Regions from separate parts of the Paenibacillus sp. LT-B23 genome, predicted to be linked through region 2. Evidence: riboswitches for the same ligand, from Rfam matches in the RefSeq annotation. Region 2 holds a riboswitch; each other region holds the start of a gene.
What was found. A riboswitch is a leader RNA that binds a small molecule or an ion and turns the genes downstream of it on or off. The one in region 2 is predicted to bind glycine.
Positions count from the first base shown of each region.

Region 1 (7,069 bases), on a different contig from region 2:
GTTCATGTGAGAGGAAGCTATCCTGGCTACATGAAGCGTTACTTTAGAGAGAATGGCATCGAGATTCACATGGAGCCGGGAGATGAAGAAATTCTCAAGCATACCGTGGATTTCATCTCGTTCAGCTACTATGTAAGCACATGCGAAACAGCCGATAATTCCAAAAAAGGCGGCGAAGGCAATTTGATCGGCCGTGTGACCAACCCGTACCTGAAAGCAAGCGAATGGGGCTGGCAGATTGACCCGCAAGGTCTGCGTTATGTGATGAATATGTTCTATGACCGTTATCAAAAACCACTGTTTGTCGTGGAAAACGGTCTGGGCGCTGTCGATCAGCTCATCACGAACGAGCAAGGAGAAAAGACAGTTGAGGATGACTATCGTATCCAATACCTGAACGACCATTTGGTACAAGTAGGCGAAGCCATTGCCGATGGCGTAGAAGTGATGGGCTACACTTCATGGGGCTGTATTGACCTGGTGAGCGCATCTACCGCTGAACTGAAAAAACGCTATGGCTTCATTTACGTAGACCGTCATGATGATGGTTCAGGCACACTGGAAAGATACCGCAAAAAATCGTTCCATTGGTACAAAGAAGTCATCAGCACGAACGGACAAAGCCTGAAACGTTAATGTTGTGAACACAGCAAGCGGGGGATTTCCATTGCAACACCTGACGGGAATGCTCCACAAGTATTAACATATAAACTAAGAAAAGAGATGTTTATATTATGACCAAGACTGTAAAAGGATTTCCGAAGAATTTCCTGTGGGGCGGGGCAACCGCAGCCAACCAATTGGAAGGCGCTTTTGACGTAGATGGAAAAGGACTGTCCAGTGCGGATGTGATAGCTTATATTCCCAAGGATCAACGAACAAACGATCATGCTATGGACATTTCGTCCCAGCGGCTTGAAGATGTCTTGGCAGGTAAGGTAAACGCGCGTTTTCCAAAACGTGAAGGCGTAGATTTCTTTCATCATTATAAAGAGGATATCGCTTTGTTTGCGGAAATGGGATTTAAAGTGTTTCGTATGTCGATTAACTGGTCCCGTATTTTCCCGAATGGCGATGATGCACAGCCGAATGAAGCCGGCCTGCAATTTTATGACAATGTATTCGATGAACTGCGCAAGTATAACATTGAACCGCTTGTGACATTGTCCCACTATGAAACACCGCTAGGTCTGACACATAAATATAATGGCTGGTTGGGTCGCGAAGTCATACAGCACTACGTAAATTATGCAGAGACGGTATTTACACGTTATAAAGATAAAGTGAAATACTGGCTGACTTTTAATGAGATCAACGTGATGACGATGAGTCCGTTCACAGGTGGCGGTGTGGTCATTGACCGTGTAGATAACAAGCAACAAGCGATCTATCAAGCCCTGCATCACCAGTTTGTGGCGAGCGCATTGGCGACAAAACGAGGCCATGAGATTATTCCGGGCTCTCAAATCGGCTGTATGCTGGCTCGTATGGAAAGCTATGCACATACGTGTAACCCGGAGGACGTGCTGAAAAGTCAGCATGAAAACCAGATGAATCTGTTCTTTACGGATGTACATGCCCGTGGGGAATATTCAAATTATATGAACCGTTATTTTGAAGAAAATAATATTGTTTTGCACACAGAACCCGGCGATGCCGAAATTCTGAAAAACAACACGGTCGATTACATCTCATTCAGCTATTACATGACCTTGACCGTCTCTGCAGGACCGGAAGGCGAGAAGGCAGCGGGGAACCTGATTGGCGGCGTGAAAAATCCGTATTTACAATCCTCTGACTGGGGCTGGCAGATTGATCCGATCGGCCTGCGTGTTACGCTGAACACATTATATGACCGCTATCAAAAGCCGCTGTTCATCGTGGAAAACGGCTTAGGTGCATATGACAAGGTGGAAGAAGACGGCTCCATTCACGACACGTATCGCATTGATTATTTGCGCCAGCATATCGCACAAATGAAGGAAGCGATTGCGGACGGTGTGGATCTGATTGGTTACACTAGCTGGGGACCTATCGACCTTGTGAGTATGTCGACTTCCGAAATGTCCAAGCGTTACGGGTTTATTTATGTTGATCTGGATGATGACGGTAATGGAACACTGAAGCGATCCAAGAAGGATTCTTTTGACTGGTACAAAAATGTAATTGCCACTAACGGCGAAGAACTGTAATTCAAGCTAACTGAATATAACCCAATATGGCCTGGGGGCGGGTGCAGCAGAGAACATCATGAGGATGAATTTGGCTGCGCCCGCCTTTATTTTATAGGCTCATCTTAAGATAACCAAACGACTTCACAAATTTTTCACTTGTAAAAAGCTGAAAGTTTTCTGTATAATAAAAAACAATTTCATATGTCTGGTTGATGTTTGCGGGAGATGGAACGTAAGTTCCGACCGAAGGGGCAAAACTCTCAGGTGCTTGGGCTGATAACAGCAACAAGCGGGACCGTAAACGGACAGAACTCTGGAGAGACCCTTAATTGGGCGCCGAAGGTGCACCGCAGATATCATCTGCTTAAACTCTCAGGCAAAAGGACAGAGACGCGAATAACCTGTGACAGGGTATGCCCTAGGCTTTTTTATGAGCTGTTAGTGGCTGAATCCTGCACAAGATGGTTGTATTTTTTCGTGCCTTTAACCTCTCCAGGAGTCGAATCAGCGGATTTGACTCTTTTTTGTTTTTTAATATGCTGGAGGAGCGGGTTGAAATGAATTTGGTACATGTGTTAGAGACAATTAGCAGTTGGATATGGGGTGCCCCTCTGATCATTCTCGTCATGGGAACAGGTCTGTGGCTGACCATACGTTTGAAAATGTTGCAGGTTTTCCGCCTGCCTCTGGCGATCAAGCTGATCGGCAAGGCCCCAAATGAAGGTAGCGGGGATGTCAGCAGCTTTGCGGCCCTGAGTACGGCGCTGGCGGCTACAGTAGGTACAGGAAGTATTGTCGGCGTCGCGACAGCGATAAAACTGGGCGGACCGGGTGCTCTGTTCTGGATGGTTGTTGCAGCCTTTTTCGGGATGGCGACGAAATATGCAGAAGGTGTGCTTGCAGTAAAATACCGGGTGAAGGATCGGAATGGACAATTTTCCGGCGGCCCGATGTATTATATTGAAAAAGGGCTTGGACGCCGCTTTAAACCGTTGGCGATGCTGTTTGCTTTTTCCGGGATGCTGGTAGCGCTGTTCGGGATTGGAACATTTCCTCAGGTCAAAGCGATTGTATCCTCAACCGAAAACAGCTTCGGTGTTCCGCCAATTGTAACGGCATTGATTATTGCTACCCTTACGGGACTCGTTACCATTGGAGGACTCAAGAGCATTGCCAAGGTATCGACCAAAGTGGTCCCTTTCAAAACAGGCTTGTACGTGTTGATCTGTATGATCGTACTGATTCGGTTCGCCGATCAGATTCCTGCCGCACTCGCACTTGTGCTGCATTCGGCATTTTCCACGACGTCTGCGACGGGTGGATTTGCCGGGGCTACGATTATGCTGGCGATGCGCAGCGGGGTAGCCAGAGGGATTTTTGCCAATGAGGCCGGATTGGGAAGCGCACCGATTGCAGCCGCAGCCGCCAAAACCAAATGGCCTGCGGAGCAGGGGTTGATTTCCATGACAGGTGTGTTTATAGATACGATGATTATTTGTGTGATGACCGGGCTAACGCTGCTGGTTAGCGGAGTATGGAGCGGTCCTACCGATGCGGGCTTGATGACGCAGCAAGCTTTCTCCAGCGCATTCCCGCTTGGTGCAGAACTGCTCACAATCATTCTGATTATGTTCGCGTTCACCACGATGCTTGGCTGGAACTACTACGGAGAACGCTGTGTTGAATATTTGCTGGGTGTCAAATGGATTAAACCGTACCGTTATCTGTTCATTGCGCTGGTTGCCGGAGGCGCGTTTATTAAGCTGGATGCGATCTGGTTACTGGCAGATATTTTTAACGCAATGATGGCCTTCCCGAACTTGATTGCACTGCTTGGCTTGTCGGGAATTGTAGTAGCAGAAACCCGTACCTATATGGATTCCCTGTATCCCAACAAGAAAAAGGGAATACTCGCAGGTGCCAGTGCAGGAGCAGCCATAGACATAGAAGAAAAAGGACAAACAGTCAGCTCGTAAAGTCCGATATATCCGAATTTAAGAATATTGAATCTGCAAGATCATTTGCCAGGATAACGAAAGGGAGTGTCCCTCAGCATTACAGGCTGGGAGAACACTCCCTTTTTGCATTATAGAGCAGGATAAAGCTGGCTCAGTAAATCTAATCTTTGGTAAATACCGTTTAACTGGGACAGCGTAATTTGGAGCGTAAATTTGCGCTCATCGGTTAATACGATTAACGGCCATAAATAATCATTCGATGCTCCTATGAAGGTGAATGCGCCGAGAAATGCGAACGCAGGATGTAGAATAGGGAGCGCCACATTCCAATTTCCTGGACACTCATCGAGTCATTTGTGCTTGGTAATGCATCATCACAGTTTTGGTATACGGTGATGATGTTGCAATTTCAATTGCTGATGCCAGTCCTTATTTTCATCTGCTACAAATATCTGGCTAAGCCTAAGCGGTTCATTCCGCTGCTTATTGTGAGCTTCGTGATCTTCGGAGAGTGGCTATGGATGTACGATACCTTCGTATTCCAAGGAGCATATGCGATTAGTCTGCGTTACCTTGACCGCTTTTTCGTTAGTTATTTTATTTATGCTTTACTAGGTGGAATCGCTTGGGTATATAAGAAACAGTTCGACGGAGTGCTTCGCAGGATTCAGTTCATACTCATTCCGGTAATGCTGCTTATTCTCATTTGGACAAATCACGAATTTTTCGGTTTTGGATTTGAGGATATGTCCTTCGGAAATCTGATTTATCTGAAGCCGTCGCAAGGCATCTGATTAGCGTGAATTCCCGTTCACTTCCCTATTACAAATGGTTATCTACTTACGAGTATCGAGCCTTTACAGCGAATGTGTTCATTCTGGTCATCGTGCTGCGCTTGTTTGGTGACTTGATAGGCCAGCTTCCTTTCTTCGTGGGGCTACTCTTGGTTTATCTATCGACTGTAGCATGTTCCTTCAGCGTCGTCTTTGCTTTTGCGCAGTTAAAGGTGTGGGCTGAGGGGGTATTTCTGAGACAGAAAGGAGCGCACAGCACCAATCGCTAAGATAAGTGCTTAAAAATAAACAATACATGTAACATCGTGTATATGACACTATAATTTAGGTGTATCTAAGTTATTGGCAGATTGACGGCAATCATAAAGGGTATCTCGATGATTGAAGAGATACCCTTTTTGTGTAAAGAAGCGGCGGAGAAATTCAAGAGCTTATCGAACCTGAACTTACTACATCAACCGTTGTATTTCATCTTTCAGAATTTCGGATCGCGTACCGAAAATAACCTGTACCGTACCGCTGCCAAGCCTGATGACTCCCGACGCTCCGAGCTGCTTGAGAGCTTGGTCGTTAACCGCTTTGTCGTCTTTGACGACGAGACGCAGCCGTGTGATACACGCATCGATGCTTTGGATATTGTCCGAACCGCCGAGATAGGCCAGCACCTTGCCTGCATGACTGGACTGACTGTTGGATGTGGCACCCGCCTTATCATTGGGTTTGGGTTCGTTAGTGTCAGGCATGAGGCTGTCTTCTGCATCGTCTTCACGCCCAGGGGTTTTTAGGTTGAATTTGAGAATGATGAATCGGAACAGGAAGTAATATATGACGGCAAAAGCAAGCCCGACCAGGATCATTCGCCATGGGTGGGTGGAGAGCTTCATATTGACCAGATAGTCAATGAGTCCTGCTGAAAAAGAAAAGCCGAGTTTGACATCCAGTAGGTACATGATCAGGCCACTCAGACCTGTAAGCAGTGCATGGATGCCGTAAAGCAACGGTGCTACGAACATAAAGGAAAATTCGAGGGGCTCGGTAATTCCGGTCAGGAACGATGCCAGCGCTGAACCGATGAAGATGGAAGCGACCGCTTTACGTTTTTCCGGTTTGGCCGTATGAATAAAGGCGAGGGCAGCCGCAGGCAGAGCGAACATCATAATGGGGAAGAAGCCGGACATAAACATTCCTGCCGATTTATCGCCTGCGAAGAAACGCGTCAGGTCACCGTGAACGACCTCGCCTGCCGCATTGGTGTAGTCACCGATTTGAAACCACGCGATAGCGTTCAATACATGATGCAAACCGAGCGGAATCAGCAGCCGATTAGCGATCATGAATACCATCGACCCGATTCCGCCAAAGCCGACAATCCAGTTGCCGAAGGCTGCAATCCCGTCTTGTATTGGACTCCAAATCATACCGAGCAGAATGGCCAGAATCATGGTCGTGAAGGCCGTGATCATAGGGACGAAACGTTTGCCCGAGAAGAAACCGAGCCAATCTGGAAGCTGGATGCTGTGATATTTTTTGAACAGAAAAGCAGACCATCCGCCGATAAAAATACCACCCAATACCCCCATGTCCAGTTTGACGTCATCCGGGATATATGCAAATATGCCCGGTACTGCCGCCAAAATGCGGGTCAGCACCATGTAGGCAATGACTGCTGATAGTGCGGCTACAGCATCCCCGGCCAGGCCAATAGCAACACCGATGGCGAAAATTAACGCCAGATTGCCGAAGACAGCACCCGCCCCCTCGTTCAGAAAAGGAGTGACATAATGATTCAGAAATCCGCCCACTGCGGAACCAAGTGGTATATCCGTTTCATAGTTAATCAGAGCCAATCCTTGTAAAATCCCTGCGGCGGGTAGTGTGGCTACTGGAAGCATTAACGACTTGCCGATTTTTTGCAGAAATTTCAGCATAACATTCTTCCCTTCTTCGTCGAGTTTGGAAGCGTCGTACCATCCTGAAATTCTTACTGGACAACAAAAAAGAACCGCAAAGCGGATCTCTTTCCTTTCGCTTTCTAGCTCATAACTATGAGTTTGGTCATATACCCAAAAACTGGGTTGCCCATTTTTTACATCATAAATCGGGAAATCTGACACGGTCAACGATTATTTTAGTACATAAGAAA
Region 1 is NZ_JBSQBM010000013.1:117,143-124,211, forward strand. It holds gene ACWXW9_RS17495 (glycoside hydrolase family 1 protein) at 1-636, shown strand, start outside; gene ACWXW9_RS17500 (glycoside hydrolase family 1 protein) at 735-2,192, shown strand; glycine riboswitch at 2,384-2,460, shown strand; glycine riboswitch at 2,478-2,572, shown strand; gene ACWXW9_RS17505 (alanine/glycine:cation symporter family protein) at 2,732-4,150, shown strand; partial or broken gene ACWXW9_RS17510 (carbohydrate ABC transporter permease) at 4,303-4,461, opposite strand; gene ACWXW9_RS17515 (hypothetical protein) at 4,528-4,926, shown strand; gene ACWXW9_RS17520 (hypothetical protein) at 4,932-5,195, shown strand; gene ACWXW9_RS17525 (PTS transporter subunit EIIC) at 5,376-6,854, opposite strand.
Region 1: it holds a riboswitch for glycine, as region 2 does, so the genes downstream of both, ACWXW9_RS17505 (alanine/glycine:cation symporter family protein) here and sdaAB (L-serine ammonia-lyase, iron-sulfur-dependent subunit beta) in region 2, are expected to answer to the same signal.

Region 2 (7,069 bases):
ACATGGTCCACAAGCGACGAAAAAATTGCGACGGTGACCAAAGGAACGATTATGGCGATTGGAGCGGGTTCGGCTACGGTGACCGCGAAGTATGGCGATAAGACGGTTTCGATTAAGGCAGACGTGGAAACGTCCAGATATCTGGATTTGAGCGAGGACAAGCTGAGCCTGAATGCCAAGGAATCCAAGAAGCTCAAGCTAACCGCGACGTACGTAACAGGTACGGAAGAAGATATCACGGATAAGGCAGAATGGAAATCCAGCAATGAAGATATTGCTTTTGTCAGTAAGGGTGAGGTAACGGGCTATAAAACAGGTGAGGCTACGATCACTGCTTCTTATGGCGGCAAAACAGTCACAGCGACGGTATCTGTGAATGTGCCTGGTGATCTGGCATTGTCCTCCAAAACGGCAACGATTGATATTAATGAGGACTATGTTGCGACTCTGACTGCTACCTATGCAGATGGTCGTAAGGAAGATGTTACACAGGATGCAGAATGGACTTCAAGTGCGGAAGATGTTGCTTCGGTATCCAAAGGTACAATTACAGGTAAAGCAGCGGGGAAGGCGGTTGTTACAGCCACTTATAATGGCAAAAAGCTGACCATTAATGTACAAGTCGGTCTCGTAGACCGTTTGGAAACAGACACACGCGTGATTGCGCTTGGTGCCCAGGAAACGAAGCAGTTGAAAGTAACAGGCGTCAAGAGTGGCGGTACAAAAACAGATGTAACCAAGGATGCCACCTGGACTACCAGCAATGTGAAAGTGGTCGAGGTTAGCGAGGGCTTGATCAAAGCGAATGGCAGTGGTAAGGCTACTGTTACAGCTTCTTATGGCAAGCAAAGCATTACATTTACAGTAGAAGTGGATGTGGCGCAACATATTGAGGCGGATGCTATCGCGTTATCGCTTAAATCCGGAGATCAAAAAACCATCGCAATTGTGGTCAAATCCAGTGATGGCAAAGAAAAAGACGTTACGGCCCAAGCTGAATGGAAAACGCTCAATTATAAGGTAGCTACGGTCAAAAAGGGCCAGGTTACCGCAGTAAGCTACGGTAAAACCAATATTCAAGCGAAGTTCGGCGGGAAATATATCACCGTACCGGTGGATGTCGATACGCTTAAATATTTGCAAACTGACGAAGTCTCGCTGAATTTGAAAGTAGGACAGGTAGCTAAAGTTACGGCTACAGCTACGTATAAGGATGAGTCGGAGAAGGATGTATCCAAGCCGGCTGTCTGGTCCTCATCCCGAATTATTGTTGCTACAGTTAAAGACGGCAGCATTAAGGCACAGGGTAAAGGTAAAGCTGTCATTACGGTGAAATATGCAGGTAAAACGACGAAGGTACAGGTGAACGTTCAGTAAGAAAAAAGGGGTGTCCCAAAAGCCATGGAAATGGCAATGGGGCGCTCCTTTGCTTTAGAGAAGGATATTCGTTGGCACTCAGATGGACGCTTCGCGAACGGACCGTTGTTCCAATCGCTGTTGTGACCAGATTTTTTCTATTCCCCTTAGCGGTGAAAATCCGGGCACAAAGGCGACCGCTTCCGCTTTTCCACAATCGTTCCGTCCTCTCCGCTGCTTTAAGCGAAAAAAGCTTCTGTAATCCTTCTAAAATCATAAAAAAACCGTTCTTTGATAAAATGGAAGTGTCGAGCAACCTTTTCACCTTCATGTGGCTGGCCAGACGGCAGCTTCTCTCCCGATCTACATGCGGGAGGAGGTTTACCGCTTAGAAGCTATGACTTATCCTTCTTGGCTGGTATGTTGCGCGTAAGCGACTCCGTCAGACGCTTGCCGGTCGGCGTTTGGGCCAGGCCGCCTTTGGCGGTTTCGCGGTGCTTGGATGGCATCGCGCTGCCGACTTCGAGCATCACGTCGATGACTTCGTCAGACGGGATGGCGCTGCGCACACCCGCCAGAGCCATATCCGCAGCGGCAAGCGCGGTCACGGCTCCCAGCCCGTTGCGCACGATGCACGGAATCTCCACGAGCCCGGCGACGGGGTCGCAAATCAGGCCGAGCGTGTTCTTGAGCGCGAGGCCCACTGCATGAATGGCCTGCTCTGGCGTACCGCCGCGCAGCTCGACCATAGCGCCTGCGGCCATCCCGATGGCTGAGCCAATCTCGGCCTGACAGCCTCCCTCCGCACCGGAGATGAAGGAATTGTTGGCGATGACGTAGCCAATCGCCCCAGCGGCGAACAGTCCGCGCACCATATGCTCGTCATCCCAGCCGAACCGCTCCTGCGCGCTGATGAACACGCCGGGGATGACCCCGCATGAACCCGCGGTAGGCGTGGCAACAATGCGACCCATGGACGCATTGACCTCCGACACGGAGAGGGCGTACGCCATGGCGAGTGCCGAGGCATCGCCAGAGCAGGTTTCCCCTGCACGCAAATATTCCGCCAGGCGTTTGCCGTCGCCGCCCGTCAATCCGCTGCGGGATACAGTGTCCTGTGTTTGCCCGCGATGAACGGCTTCCTTCATGACTTTATAATAATCAGACATTTGGCGGAAGATTTCTTCCTCCGGTGTGTTCGTCTCTTGTACCTGTTCCTTGATCATCAGGCGACCAATCGTAGTGGATTCCTCGGCGCACAAGGCACCTAATTCATGCAGATGGCTAAACCGCATCGGATTCAGCTCCTTTTTTCAAATTAATCATTTTGATTTCATACATATGAGGCAAAGCCCGCAGTTCGGCAATTAATTCAGCAGAAGCGGGGCTATCGGTTTCAATAGCAGTGAGCGCTTCGCCATCCCGGCCTTTGCGATCCACGTGCATGTAGGCAATGTTAATGTCAGCCGCACCCAGCGCCGAAGTCACCGCGCCCAATGTTCCGGGCTTATCCGAGTGAAGAAGCACCAGCGTAGGCAGCTCTCCAGTCAGATTGACCCGGAACTCGTTAAGCTGCTGGACATGAATGTTTCCGCCGCCGATGGAGGAGCCTAGCAGCGTGCGCTGGTCTTCACCTTTCCATAGCTCGAAGCGGACCGTGTTCGGATGGGGGGCGGGCAGTCCGCTGACAGCGAACTCTACTTCCATCCCGGCCTGCTCTGCACATTGCTCCGCATCCGGAATCCGGTAGTCGTCTGTATCGTAATTCAGCAGTCCGGCAATGAGTGCCAGGTCTGTGCCGTGTCCCTTGTACGTATCGGCAAATGAGCCGTACAGCGTCAGGCGGGCACGGTCAGGTTGCGCACCGAGCCAGTGCCTGGCAACACGTGCGAGCCGCACCGCGCCAGCGGTATGTGAGCTGGAGGGTCCGGTCATAGCCGGACCGATAATGGAAAATACATCTTTGAAACGCATGGTGTGGCCCCCTGTATGTTTGAATACCATAGTATATGGTGCTGCCGCGCTTTTGCACGGGTGTGACGGTTTCTAATGCTGACGCAGCATGTAAGCACAAAAAAGGACAGGATAAGGAAATTTCCCTTATCTCTGTCCTCGTTACCTGAGAGTTTCGTGCGGTGTATACCGCCTTACCCCTTGGGTGGCTTGCGCTCTCTCCAGAGTTGCGTCAGATGACGATACATGGACCTGAGAGATTATCCGCCAGCCGGGTGCTGACGTCTTGCTCCTTCGGTGCTGCCGGATGTGATTCCCGGACAGGCTCTCCCGTCATCTTCATTCGCGTATACCGTTCAACAATTCCTCCTAAGCGTAATGTATGCCATGCCCAGTGTCAATCACAGGTTGGAATTTTACAGAATCAGGTACCTTCTCAATAAAAAAGATTAAATTTTACATAATTATGGATGAAAACAGGAAGGAATTAGAAGGTTAATAGCTAATCTGATAGAGGACAAGCTAATTTATGGAATAATGGGAGGGACATTTACGTATGGTAAAAGGTTTCCGGTTCACAGGTTCACGCTTAAAAGGAATGCTGCATCTGGCGGCAATCGTATCACTGCTGGTAGGACTCTTCGTTCCATTCGGCCAGGTCAAGGCAGAGGGCTCGTTGACGGTAGCGGAAGCGCTTCAGCGTCAAAGCAGCGGAGGTACGGTGACGGTAGAAGGCTACGTCGTCGGACATGCCACCGGATCGAAAACAGCTAATTTCTCTGCCCCGTTTGCAAACGATTTTAACGTACTGATTGCGGATCAGGCGAGTGAACGCAATACGTCTAATCTGTTAAATGTACAACTGACATCCGCGTATAGAGGACCATTCGGGCTGTCAGGCCATCCTGAGCTGATCGGCAGTAAAATTCGCGTGACGGGTACGCTCGGTGCCTATAACAATTTTGGCGGCGTGAAAAGCCCAAGCGCTGTGGAGCTGGTAAGCGGAAGCGAGCCTGGAAATCCTGGTGATCCGGGCGAACCTGATCCTGGTACCCCGGGTCAACCCGGTACGACATTACCGGATGGAAAAGGCAAAAAAGTGCTGTTCGATAATACGCACGCACAGACAGCCGGAGCAGCAGATTGGGTTATTGATGGAGCCTTTTCCGATTTTGCGGGCGGACTGCGTAATGCAGGTTTTACCGTGGACCAGTTGGACCGTTCCATTCCTTTTACCTATGGAGAGCAGGCTATAACGTACGACAAGCTGCGTCCATACGATGTGTTCATCATTGGTGAAGCCAATGTTGCCTTTAAGGCATCCGAGCAGGCCGCACTGGTGCAATATGTGAAGAATGGAGGCAGCGTCTTCTTCATTTCTGACCACTATAACGCTGACCGGAACAAAAACCGTTGGGATTCCTCCGAGGTTATGAACGGCTACCGCCGTGGAGCCTATTCCAATCCGGCCAAAGGCATGACTACAGAAGAAGCTGCATCACCAGCTATGCAGGGATTAACCAGTTCCGACTGGCTGGCGACGAACTTTGGCGTTCGTTTCCGCTACAATGCACTTGGTGACGTGAACGCTACGGATATCGTAGCGGCAGATCAATCCTTTGGCATTACGAAGGGTGTACGTTCGATTGCAATGCATGCTGGTTCTACACTGGCGATTATTGACCCGACCAAGGCGAAAGGAATCGCTTATATCCCTACAGGCACGAAAAAATGGGGCAATGCCGTGGACCAGGGTGTCTATAACGGCGGGGGTCGTGCTGAAGGACCTTATGCTGCTGTAGCCAAGGTAGGTCAGGGCAAGGCAGCGTTTATCGGAGATTCTTCGCCAGTTGAGGATGCCACGCCGAAATATGTACGTGAGGAAAACGGACAGTCGAAGAAGACGTACGATGGATTCAAGGAAGTGGACGATTCCACCTTCCTGGTACAGACGGTCCAATGGCTCGCATGGAAGCAGGACTATACGAAGCTGTCCGATGTGGCGGGCCTGACGCTGGACCAGCCAACACAGCTACTACCGTTTGAGGAGCCTGCGGCTTCCACGGAACCGCAGCCTGAGCCTTGGGCTGCTCCGGCAGCGGGCTACAAATGGTACGATCCAAGAACGTTCAAATCCGGCTCCTATGGAGCGGCTTCGTAACTAACGAAGAGAGTACAATTTGAGCTGGACCAGCCAGTCGCTTGATCCCTTTAAGGGGGTCAGGCGGCTTTTTTTGCGCTGAAAATTAACCTGTGGTTGGTTATTTCATTACATTTTGTGCCAGAAAGGTCGCGCTGCTGCTGAATCATTGGTTTTTTAAATGATCATGATAGTCTAATCTTAATTGATATATCCATATACTGGTGATAGGATGAATTCAAATTATTCCGACTAAATCGGTATGTAATGTTGATGAGAGGTTTAACATCAAGCGTGGCGTGCATAAGCAGGACAAGGCCATGGAGAACGGAGGAAGCACACACATTGAGTATCGAGCCGGTGTTGGAGATCAAAGGGTTAACGGTATCTTTTCGCATTAAGGATCAATATTACCCCGCAGTTGACCATCTCGATCTGACGGTCAACCCCAATGAGGTGCTGGCTGTGGTCGGGGAATCCGGCTGCGGCAAAAGCGCGCTGGCGCTTTCGATAGCACAACTGCATGATCTGGAGCGTACCCGCGTGGAGGGACAGATTCTTTTTAAAGGCACGGATCTGAATCGTCTCTCCACAGGGCAAATGAACAAAATCCGCGGAGCAGGCATCGGCATGATTTTTCAGGACCCGCTGACAGCACTGAATCCGCTAATGAGCATTGGTAAGCAAATTGAGGAAAACCTCGATTATCATACGACCCTCTCTACGAAGCAGAAAAAGGCACGTGTGCTGGAATTGCTGGAGAGTGTGGATATTCCGAATCCCGTACGTGTATACGACCAGTATCCGCATGAGCTGTCAGGGGGGATGCGGCAGCGTGTGATGATTGCGATTGCCATCGCTTGTCGTCCTTCCCTCATTATTGCAGACGAGCCGACTACAGCGCTTGATGTAACCATTCAATCTCAAATTCTCGACTTGCTCAAGCAGCTTCAACAGGAGACTGGAAGCGGCATTATCCTGATTACGCACGATCTTGGCGTTGTAGCAGAGGTGGCGGACCGCGTGGTGGTCATGTATGCCGGAGAAATCGTGGAAAGCGCCAATGTTTTTGAATTGTTCCGACAGCCCCAGCATCCGTATACGCGTTCTTTGCTCGCATCCATGCCGGGATCGCATACCAAGGGAGAACCGTTGCACGTCATCGGAGGAATCGTCCCTTCCTTGCAGGATATTCCCCGCAATAGCTGCCGCTTTGCTCCACGTATCCCCTGGATTCAGCATGAAACGCATGAGGATCATCCCCTTTTAAGTGAGGTTTCTCCCGGGCATTGGGTCCGCTGTACATGTTATCAGCATTTTCATTTTGAAGACGAGGCAAAGGGGGAAGCTGCTCATGGCACTGCTGGAGCTAAATGATCTGAGAGTCCATTATCCGGTGCGCGGTGGTTTCTTCCAGCGTGTGGTCGATCAGGTAAAAGCGGTGGATGGTGTGTCCATCAGCATTGAGGCGGGTCAGACGTACGGGCTGGTTGGAGAATCCGGCTGCGGAAAAACGACTACAGGAAGGACGATCATCGGTCTAAATAAGCTGACGAGTGGACAGATTCTTTTTAAAGGAAAGGACCTTGCGGCCCTGAGCCGTAACAACCTCCATCCGCT
Region 2 is NZ_JBSQBM010000009.1:18,903-25,971, forward strand. It holds gene ACWXW9_RS12700 (Ig-like domain-containing protein) at 1-1,377, shown strand, start outside; gene sdaAA (L-serine ammonia-lyase, iron-sulfur-dependent, subunit alpha) at 1,752-2,651, opposite strand; gene sdaAB (L-serine ammonia-lyase, iron-sulfur-dependent subunit beta) at 2,641-3,330, opposite strand; glycine riboswitch at 3,540-3,652, opposite strand; gene ACWXW9_RS12715 (DUF6359 domain-containing protein) at 3,866-5,470, shown strand; gene ACWXW9_RS12720 (ABC transporter ATP-binding protein) at 5,795-6,826, shown strand; gene ACWXW9_RS12725 (ABC transporter ATP-binding protein) at 6,804-7,069, shown strand, end outside.

Region 3 (7,069 bases), on a different contig from region 2:
TGTACGGTAGCCCGTATATCCATCCCCTGATTTTCCAGCGGATACACTTGAAATTGCTGCACAATGTGTACAATTTCCTCGAGACTTTTCCGCAGCCCAGTGAGCCACTCCATGCCCTGACCGGGCTGAACGGCCTGTTCCTGCTGCTGATTATGGGGATGCTTGAGTGTAATATGCTGGATAAAATGACGCAGGCGGTCACTCTCCTCCTGCGTCAGCAACGGGCTGATCTTGAGGTAACGATCCGGTTCAAGCGGTAGCTCCACCGTCGAAATGATCAGATCATAATCCTCTTTCGGAATCCGCGCTGCCTCGTACCATGAGGCCCTATCCACGATTTTGATCTGTGGCAGCTCCTTGGCGAGCCTTGTAGCCAGCAGCCTGGATGATCCAATGCCGCTCGTGCAGACGACGATGGCACGCACCTCCCGCCGCAATTGCCGTAGCCGCTCCAGCGAAGCGCCGAAATGCATGACGAGAAATCCGATTTCTTCATCCGGCACTTCCATTTCTGTCATGTCCGCCGCAGCCTTCTTCACCGAGTCGAACAAGCTGCCGTAATCCTTGCGGATTTGCTGAAGCAGGGGATTACGGATGGATCTGCCTTCCTTCAGACGTTTGAGTACCGGAGCCATATGTGCAATCAGTCCTTCACGCAGAACCCGATCCTCTGCCAATGGCGTGCCTGTCTCTTCCTCCACGCGACGAATCAACTCATGAACCGACTCCAACAGTACGAGATCATCCAACGGCAGTAGCCGGGTAGAATGATCCTCGGCATCACGAAACAGCATTCTGAAATAAGATCGTTCCGGCTCCGGAAATTCAATATCCAGCGCCTCTGACAACTCTGTGCATATGCGTTCCACCATAGCTGTACGCAGCACGACATTCTCATCCGAATCCGTTTTCGAATACGAGAGACGATGATCCACAACGTATCCGAGTCGCAAACGTGCCAACGAAACGCAAATTTGAATCAGCAGCTCCATATATTTGCTTTCCACCATGTTTTCCAGCCATTTCTCATGGGGCTGCCAGAGGGCATTTTCCACGGTCAGCAGGTTCTCTCTGCCAATCATCTCCAGCAGCTTATCGGCGACACGCGTTAAGGGGCGGGGTTCTTCTCGGCTGGAAAACAGATCCGATTCGTCCAAATTTTCGAGAGCCAGCTCGGAAATCGCCCGTCTTTTGTCTGTCTCCCTGCCTGTAATCTCGACGCCGTACCCGCGTCTGCGCACAAGCACGAGTCCCCGTTCCCCGATCCAGTCTTGCAATTCGTCCAGATCATGACTGACAGTAGTTACCGTAACCTTCAAATCAGAAGCCAGCGCCAGCAGCTTGATCGGCTCCTGTGTATCCAGCAGCATACAGAGAACCACGATCTTTCTTTCCTCAGCCGAATATTCGTCCGACTTCGTATGCATCAATTGCTCCCGCAGACATACAAGCTGATCTGAGTCGGCATCCACATAGATTCCAATCCCTGATTTTTTCTCCAGCTTTACCTCATGAGCCGCTAACCAATGCTCGACTGCACTGAGTTCCCGGTGAACTGTCCTTGTGCTGACATTGATCTTCTCGGCAATTTCCCCGGCAGTTACCTCTTTGGACTGCTCCAGAAGATATTCCACGATGTCACGTTGTCGTTTCGTAATATTCATAAGCGCATACCGTTCCTTCCCAAGCTCATCCCCTCCGCAGAACATACCTACTGCACACAGGCGGCCTGACTACTACGGTGGATTAAGAATCGGATTTCAGACGTTCCACCAGCGCTTCGTATTCAGGGCTCTTCAGGAAATTGTCAATGGAAATGTGCTCGGCATTCGGAGCTACCGTTTTAGCCCGGTCTGTCAACGTTTTTTGCGTAATGACAATATCTGCATCCTGCGGAATCTCACTGATTGCCGTGTTCGTTACTGTAACGTCCACACCCGCCTGCTTCATTTTTTTGCGTAAAATCGAGGCGCCCATAGCGCTTGAGCCCATACCTGCATCACAGGAAAAGACGATCTTGTTCACATCTGATTTATCCTTGACCGTTTGAACTTCGGCAATCTCCGCAGCACGATCAGCTTCGCGGTTATCTTCCGTTACAGTAGCGTTTTCGCTTGCACCCTTGCTTTGAGTTTTCATATCCTTCATGCGGGATGCCGCTTCCTCAAGATCCTCTTCTTTTTGCTTACCTGTCTTGAGTAACACAGCAGCAACAGCAAACGATACGACCGCAGCAGCGATCACACCGCTCAGCATTGGCAAATATCCACCTTTTGGCGTCATCAGGAAATAAGCAATGATACTGCCCGGTGAAGGAGCTGCAACCAGTCCGGCACCTGTCAGCATGAAACAGAACGTTCCCACCATGCCCCCTGCTATAGCAGCAAGAATCAGAATCGGCTTCATCAAAATATAAGGGAAATAAATTTCATGAATCCCGCCGAAAAAGTGAATGATGACCGCACCGGGAGCCGACGACTTCGCAGAACCTTTACCAAACAGGCAGTAAGCCAGCAAAATACCGAGCCCCGGTCCAGGGTTGGATTCCAGCATGAACAAAACGGATTTGCCTGTTCTTGAAGCTTCCTCCAGCGCAATCGGACTCAATACTCCGTGGTTCAGCGCGTTGTTTAAAAACAATACTTTTCCGGGCTCAATAATGAGATTGACGAGCGGCAACAGCCCTGCGTTCACGAGGAACTGTACCCCTGCTGACAACACTTGACTGATGATTTGTACTACCGGGCCGATTGCCACATGGGCAAGCAACGCTAAAATCGCCCCGATAATCCCTGCCGAGAAGTTATTGACCAGCATTTCAAAGCCTGATTTAACTTTGCCGTCAATCGCTTTGTCGAATTTCTTCAATATCCATGCAGCTAGCGGACCAGCTACCATCGCGCCGAGGAACATCGGAATGTCCGACCCGACAATGACACCCATCGTCATAATGGCCCCGATCACACCTCCGCGCTGTCCGTGAATCATTGTGCCACCCGTATAACCGATCAGCAGCGGCAGCAAATAATTTTTCATCGGATCAACCAGTTGTGCAAACCCCTCATTTGGGAACCATCCGGTCGGAATAAAGAGTGCCGTGATCAATCCCCACGCGATAAAGGCCCCCATATTGGGCATAACCATACCACTGAGAAAACGACCAAAACGCTGTACGGCAACGCGCGCTCCTCCGTTTGAACTGGACTTTGTGTCCACTGTGCTCATATTCATATCCTCCTTATAGGTCAGCATTTTGCATCATTCGATTCCCAACGCTCGAAAGTACAATAGATAGACGAACTAAACCGTTTCGATCTATCTATTGCTAATTTGAAATCGCTCTTGGGATTGCTGCAAAATACTCAGGTAATAAGCATCACTACCTTTTCTTAAAATTCATACTAAATGACAACGCTATCTTCATCAACGAAATGAAAACGTACTTTCGTCATGAACGTTGATGACAACATTTAAATTTAAGATAAACAGGCGCGAAATCATTCTGCATAATTCCTCTTAATATGGCCTGTAACACGAGTATTTAGTCGAAAAACCATCCTGTCATCGGTACAATTTATGTATGAGGTCTATCCTCTAAACAAGAGAAAAGAACGTAATTACGTTTGTAAAAAAAGACAGCAAAAATAGCCGCTATGCCAATTCATCGCGACTATTTTTATACAAAATCGAGCGGACAAACGCCGCCCTTATTCAATTATCCAATCTACATTGCCCCATTATTACTCATTGGCAGTCAACTGCTCGTACTGATCCGCAGACAGCAGCTTGCTTAATGCTTCCTCTACATCTCCTCCAAGCTCCACTTCGATCATCCAGCCTTTTTGGTAGGGCGATTCGTTTACCAGCTCAGGTGTAATTTCCAGCGCTTCATTCACCTTCAACACCGTTCCCGTTACTGGAGCGAACAGGTCGGATACTGTCTTTACCGATTCAATAGTACCAATCTCCGCCCCCTGCTCAATCGCTGCTCCCTCTCCAGGCAGCTCCACAAAAACGATATCGCCCAGTTGATGCTGTGCAAAGTCCGTAATACCGATTCGTACCGTTCCATCCTCTGTGCGCTGAACCCATTCATGTTCTTCCGTGTACCACAATTGCTGCTTCACTTCACTCATCCTGCTCCGCCTCGCTTTCATATGGATTACATCGTTTCGCCTACCCATCTATGACAGGTTAAGATTATGACAACTAGAACTATGATGTCAATAATACTAACAAAAATATTTCACATTACTCCATATATCTTTCTAACTAAAAATACGACAGATTATAACAAACGCTTACATATCCTTATTTATGAATAAAATGTTTTTAATAATGTTTTTCATGACATTTTTGTTGACATTTCGAATAAATTTGCGTATTAATGGGTTATAACAAGTGCTTTTGGAAACACCTAATAATTGTAAACGCGGATGAACGTGGAGGGAGAGACTGCCAACACTCGCATCGCTGTTGCCACCTGTAAAACAAGGCAGCAAGCGAGTCGGATCAAGCTGTAACCAACCGGCAGCACCGGATGACGTATAGCTGATCCAAGGGTAGCGCCGAAGGAGTAAACCTGCACCGCAGGTGAATCTCTCAGGCAAAAGGACCTCTGCCGGACGCATCTCTGGAGAGCATTCGCCATACAGGCGGATCACCCAAGGGGAAACCTGGTACGCACCGGGGTAACTCTCAGGTATCAAGGACAGAGCTGAAAAAAAGTGTGTGGACTGCCGTCCATACGTTTTTTTCGGCCTGTCTTTTTGTTTAGCCGATCACACCGGATAGGAGTGGAAAAATGACTAACTTGCGAAAAACGCCGCTGCATTCATCCTACAGCACACTGTCGGGGGTTCGTTGCATTGATTTTGGCGGCTGGGAGCTGCCTGTACAGTTCAGTGGCATTCAAAAGGAACATGAGGCCGTCCGGCAACGTGCAGGATTATTCGATGTATCGCATATGGGTGAATTCTTGGTCGAGGGCCAGGAAGCCGAAGCATTTCTGCAACAGGTGACGACGAACGATGTCAGTCAGTTGGAGCCAGGTCAAGCCCAATACTCGCTCCTGTGTTACCCGGATGGAGGTGTAGTAGACGACCTGCTTGTTTACTGTAAAGGGCCGGAGCGTTACATGCTCGTTGTGAATGCCTCCAACATTGACAAGGATTGGGATTGGCTGCTTCGTCATGCTCCTGCATCCGTTCATCTGGAAAACGTATCAGATGCGGTAGCACTGCTGGCATTGCAAGGACCTGAAGCTGCTCGTATTGCCGCAGCAATGACAGACACGGACATTACGAAGCTGGCATCCTTCCGATTCAATGAGGATGTGCAATTGTTCGGGGCAAAAGCACTCGTCTCCCGCACCGGTTACACGGGGGAAGATGGTTTTGAATTTTATGTGCCCGCAGCGGATGCACCGGCAGTGTGGGACGGATTGCTTCGCATCGGTGAGCCGTATGGTCTGGTTCCCGCCGGACTTGGAGCCCGGGATACGCTGCGCTTCGAGGCGCGGCTACCGCTGTACGGACAGGAGTTGTCCGCTACCATTTCGCCACTGGAAGCTGGTTTAGGCTTCTTTGTCAAGCTGAATAAGGGAGATTTTATCGGCAGAGAGGCCCTGCAACGTCAGAAAGAACAAGGTATTCCACGCAAGCTGATCGGACTGGAAATGCTTGACCGTGGCATCCCGCGTGCCCATTACCCCGTGTTCGCGGAAGGACAGCAAATTGGCGAGGTCACAACTGGAACCCAGTCGCCCACCTTAAAACGTAATCTGGGTTTGGCTCTGGTGGACAGTCGTTTTAGTTCCCTATCCACGCCGCTGGAGGTCGAGATTCGTGGCAAGCGCCTGCGCGCCGAGGTGGTAGCCACACCCTTTTATAAACGTCCACACTGATTTAAACGCTCGTCTTACTATAACTATCGTGATAAGTTACTAACCGCTGCCCAGTTGGCAATCGTTTATTAATCATTTGTTAATCATTTTACGTTTTTACGATCTTGTTGGTTGAAAGGAGCCAGACCCAATGAAACAGCATCGTTATCTTCCTATGACCGAGCAGGATCAAGCTGAAATGCTGCGCGTGGTCGGCGCATCGTCCATCGACGATTTATTCAGCGATATTCCTGAGGCGATCCGGTATAAGGGGGAGCTGCCCCTGTCTTCTCGGTTAGACGAAAGAGCCTTAACCCGCCACTTATCAGGACTGGCCGGGCAAAATGCCAATACAGACACGCACGCCAGCTTTCTCGGCGCAGGGATTTACGATCATCATATTCCGTCTGTCATCCAGCATATCACTTCGCGCTCGGAATTTTATACGGCCTACACTCCTTATCAGCCGGAGGTAAGCCAGGGCGAGCTGCAAGCCATCTTCGAATTCCAATCGTATATATGCGAATTAACAGGCATGGCTGTAGCCAATGCCAGCATGTATGATGGAGCGACTGCGCTGGCAGAAGCAGGCTCATTAGCTGCCGCTGCCACCCGCCGCAAGCAGCTTATCGTATCGCGGACCGTCCATCCGGAGTCACGTCAGGTGTTGGCCGCCTATGCACGCGGGCTGGATTTGGATGTCGTGGAGATCGACTGTGTAAACGGTATAACCGACGTGAAAGCATTAGCGGCAGCCATATCGGAACAGACGGCGGCTGTTTTGGTCCAAAGCCCTAATTTTTTCGGGGCCGTGGAAAATCTGAAGCCGATGGCTGACCTGGTCCATGCCCACAAGGGTCTTATGGTTGTCAGCGCCAATCCGCTGGCGCTGGGCTTGCTGGAAGCACCTGGTAAGCAGGGCGCGGATATTGTCGTAGGAGACGCGCAGCCGCTCGGCATCTCCTCCTCCCTCGGGGGCCCAACCTGTGGTTACTTTGCCGTTTCTCAGGCGCATATGCGCCGTATCCCCGGACGTATAGTGGGCCAGACCACAGATCGCAACGGTAAACGCGGCTTCGTGCTGACCTTACAGGCACGGGAGCAGCATATCCGCCGGGAAAAGGCCACCTCTAACATATGCTCCAATCAGGCGTTGCTCGCCTTATCCGCCTCTGTGTATTTGTC
Region 3 is NZ_JBSQBM010000007.1:160,031-167,099, reverse strand. It holds gene ACWXW9_RS11120 (BglG family transcription antiterminator) at 1-1,664, opposite strand, end outside; gene ACWXW9_RS11115 (PTS mannitol transporter subunit IIBC) at 1,747-3,225, opposite strand; gene gcvH (glycine cleavage system protein GcvH) at 3,741-4,136, opposite strand; glycine riboswitch at 4,437-4,628, shown strand; glycine riboswitch at 4,629-4,725, shown strand; gene gcvT (glycine cleavage system aminomethyltransferase GcvT) at 4,805-5,905, shown strand; gene gcvPA (aminomethyl-transferring glycine dehydrogenase subunit GcvPA) at 6,036-7,069, shown strand, end outside.
Region 3: it holds a riboswitch for glycine, as region 2 does, so the genes downstream of both, gcvT (glycine cleavage system aminomethyltransferase GcvT) here and sdaAB (L-serine ammonia-lyase, iron-sulfur-dependent subunit beta) in region 2, are expected to answer to the same signal.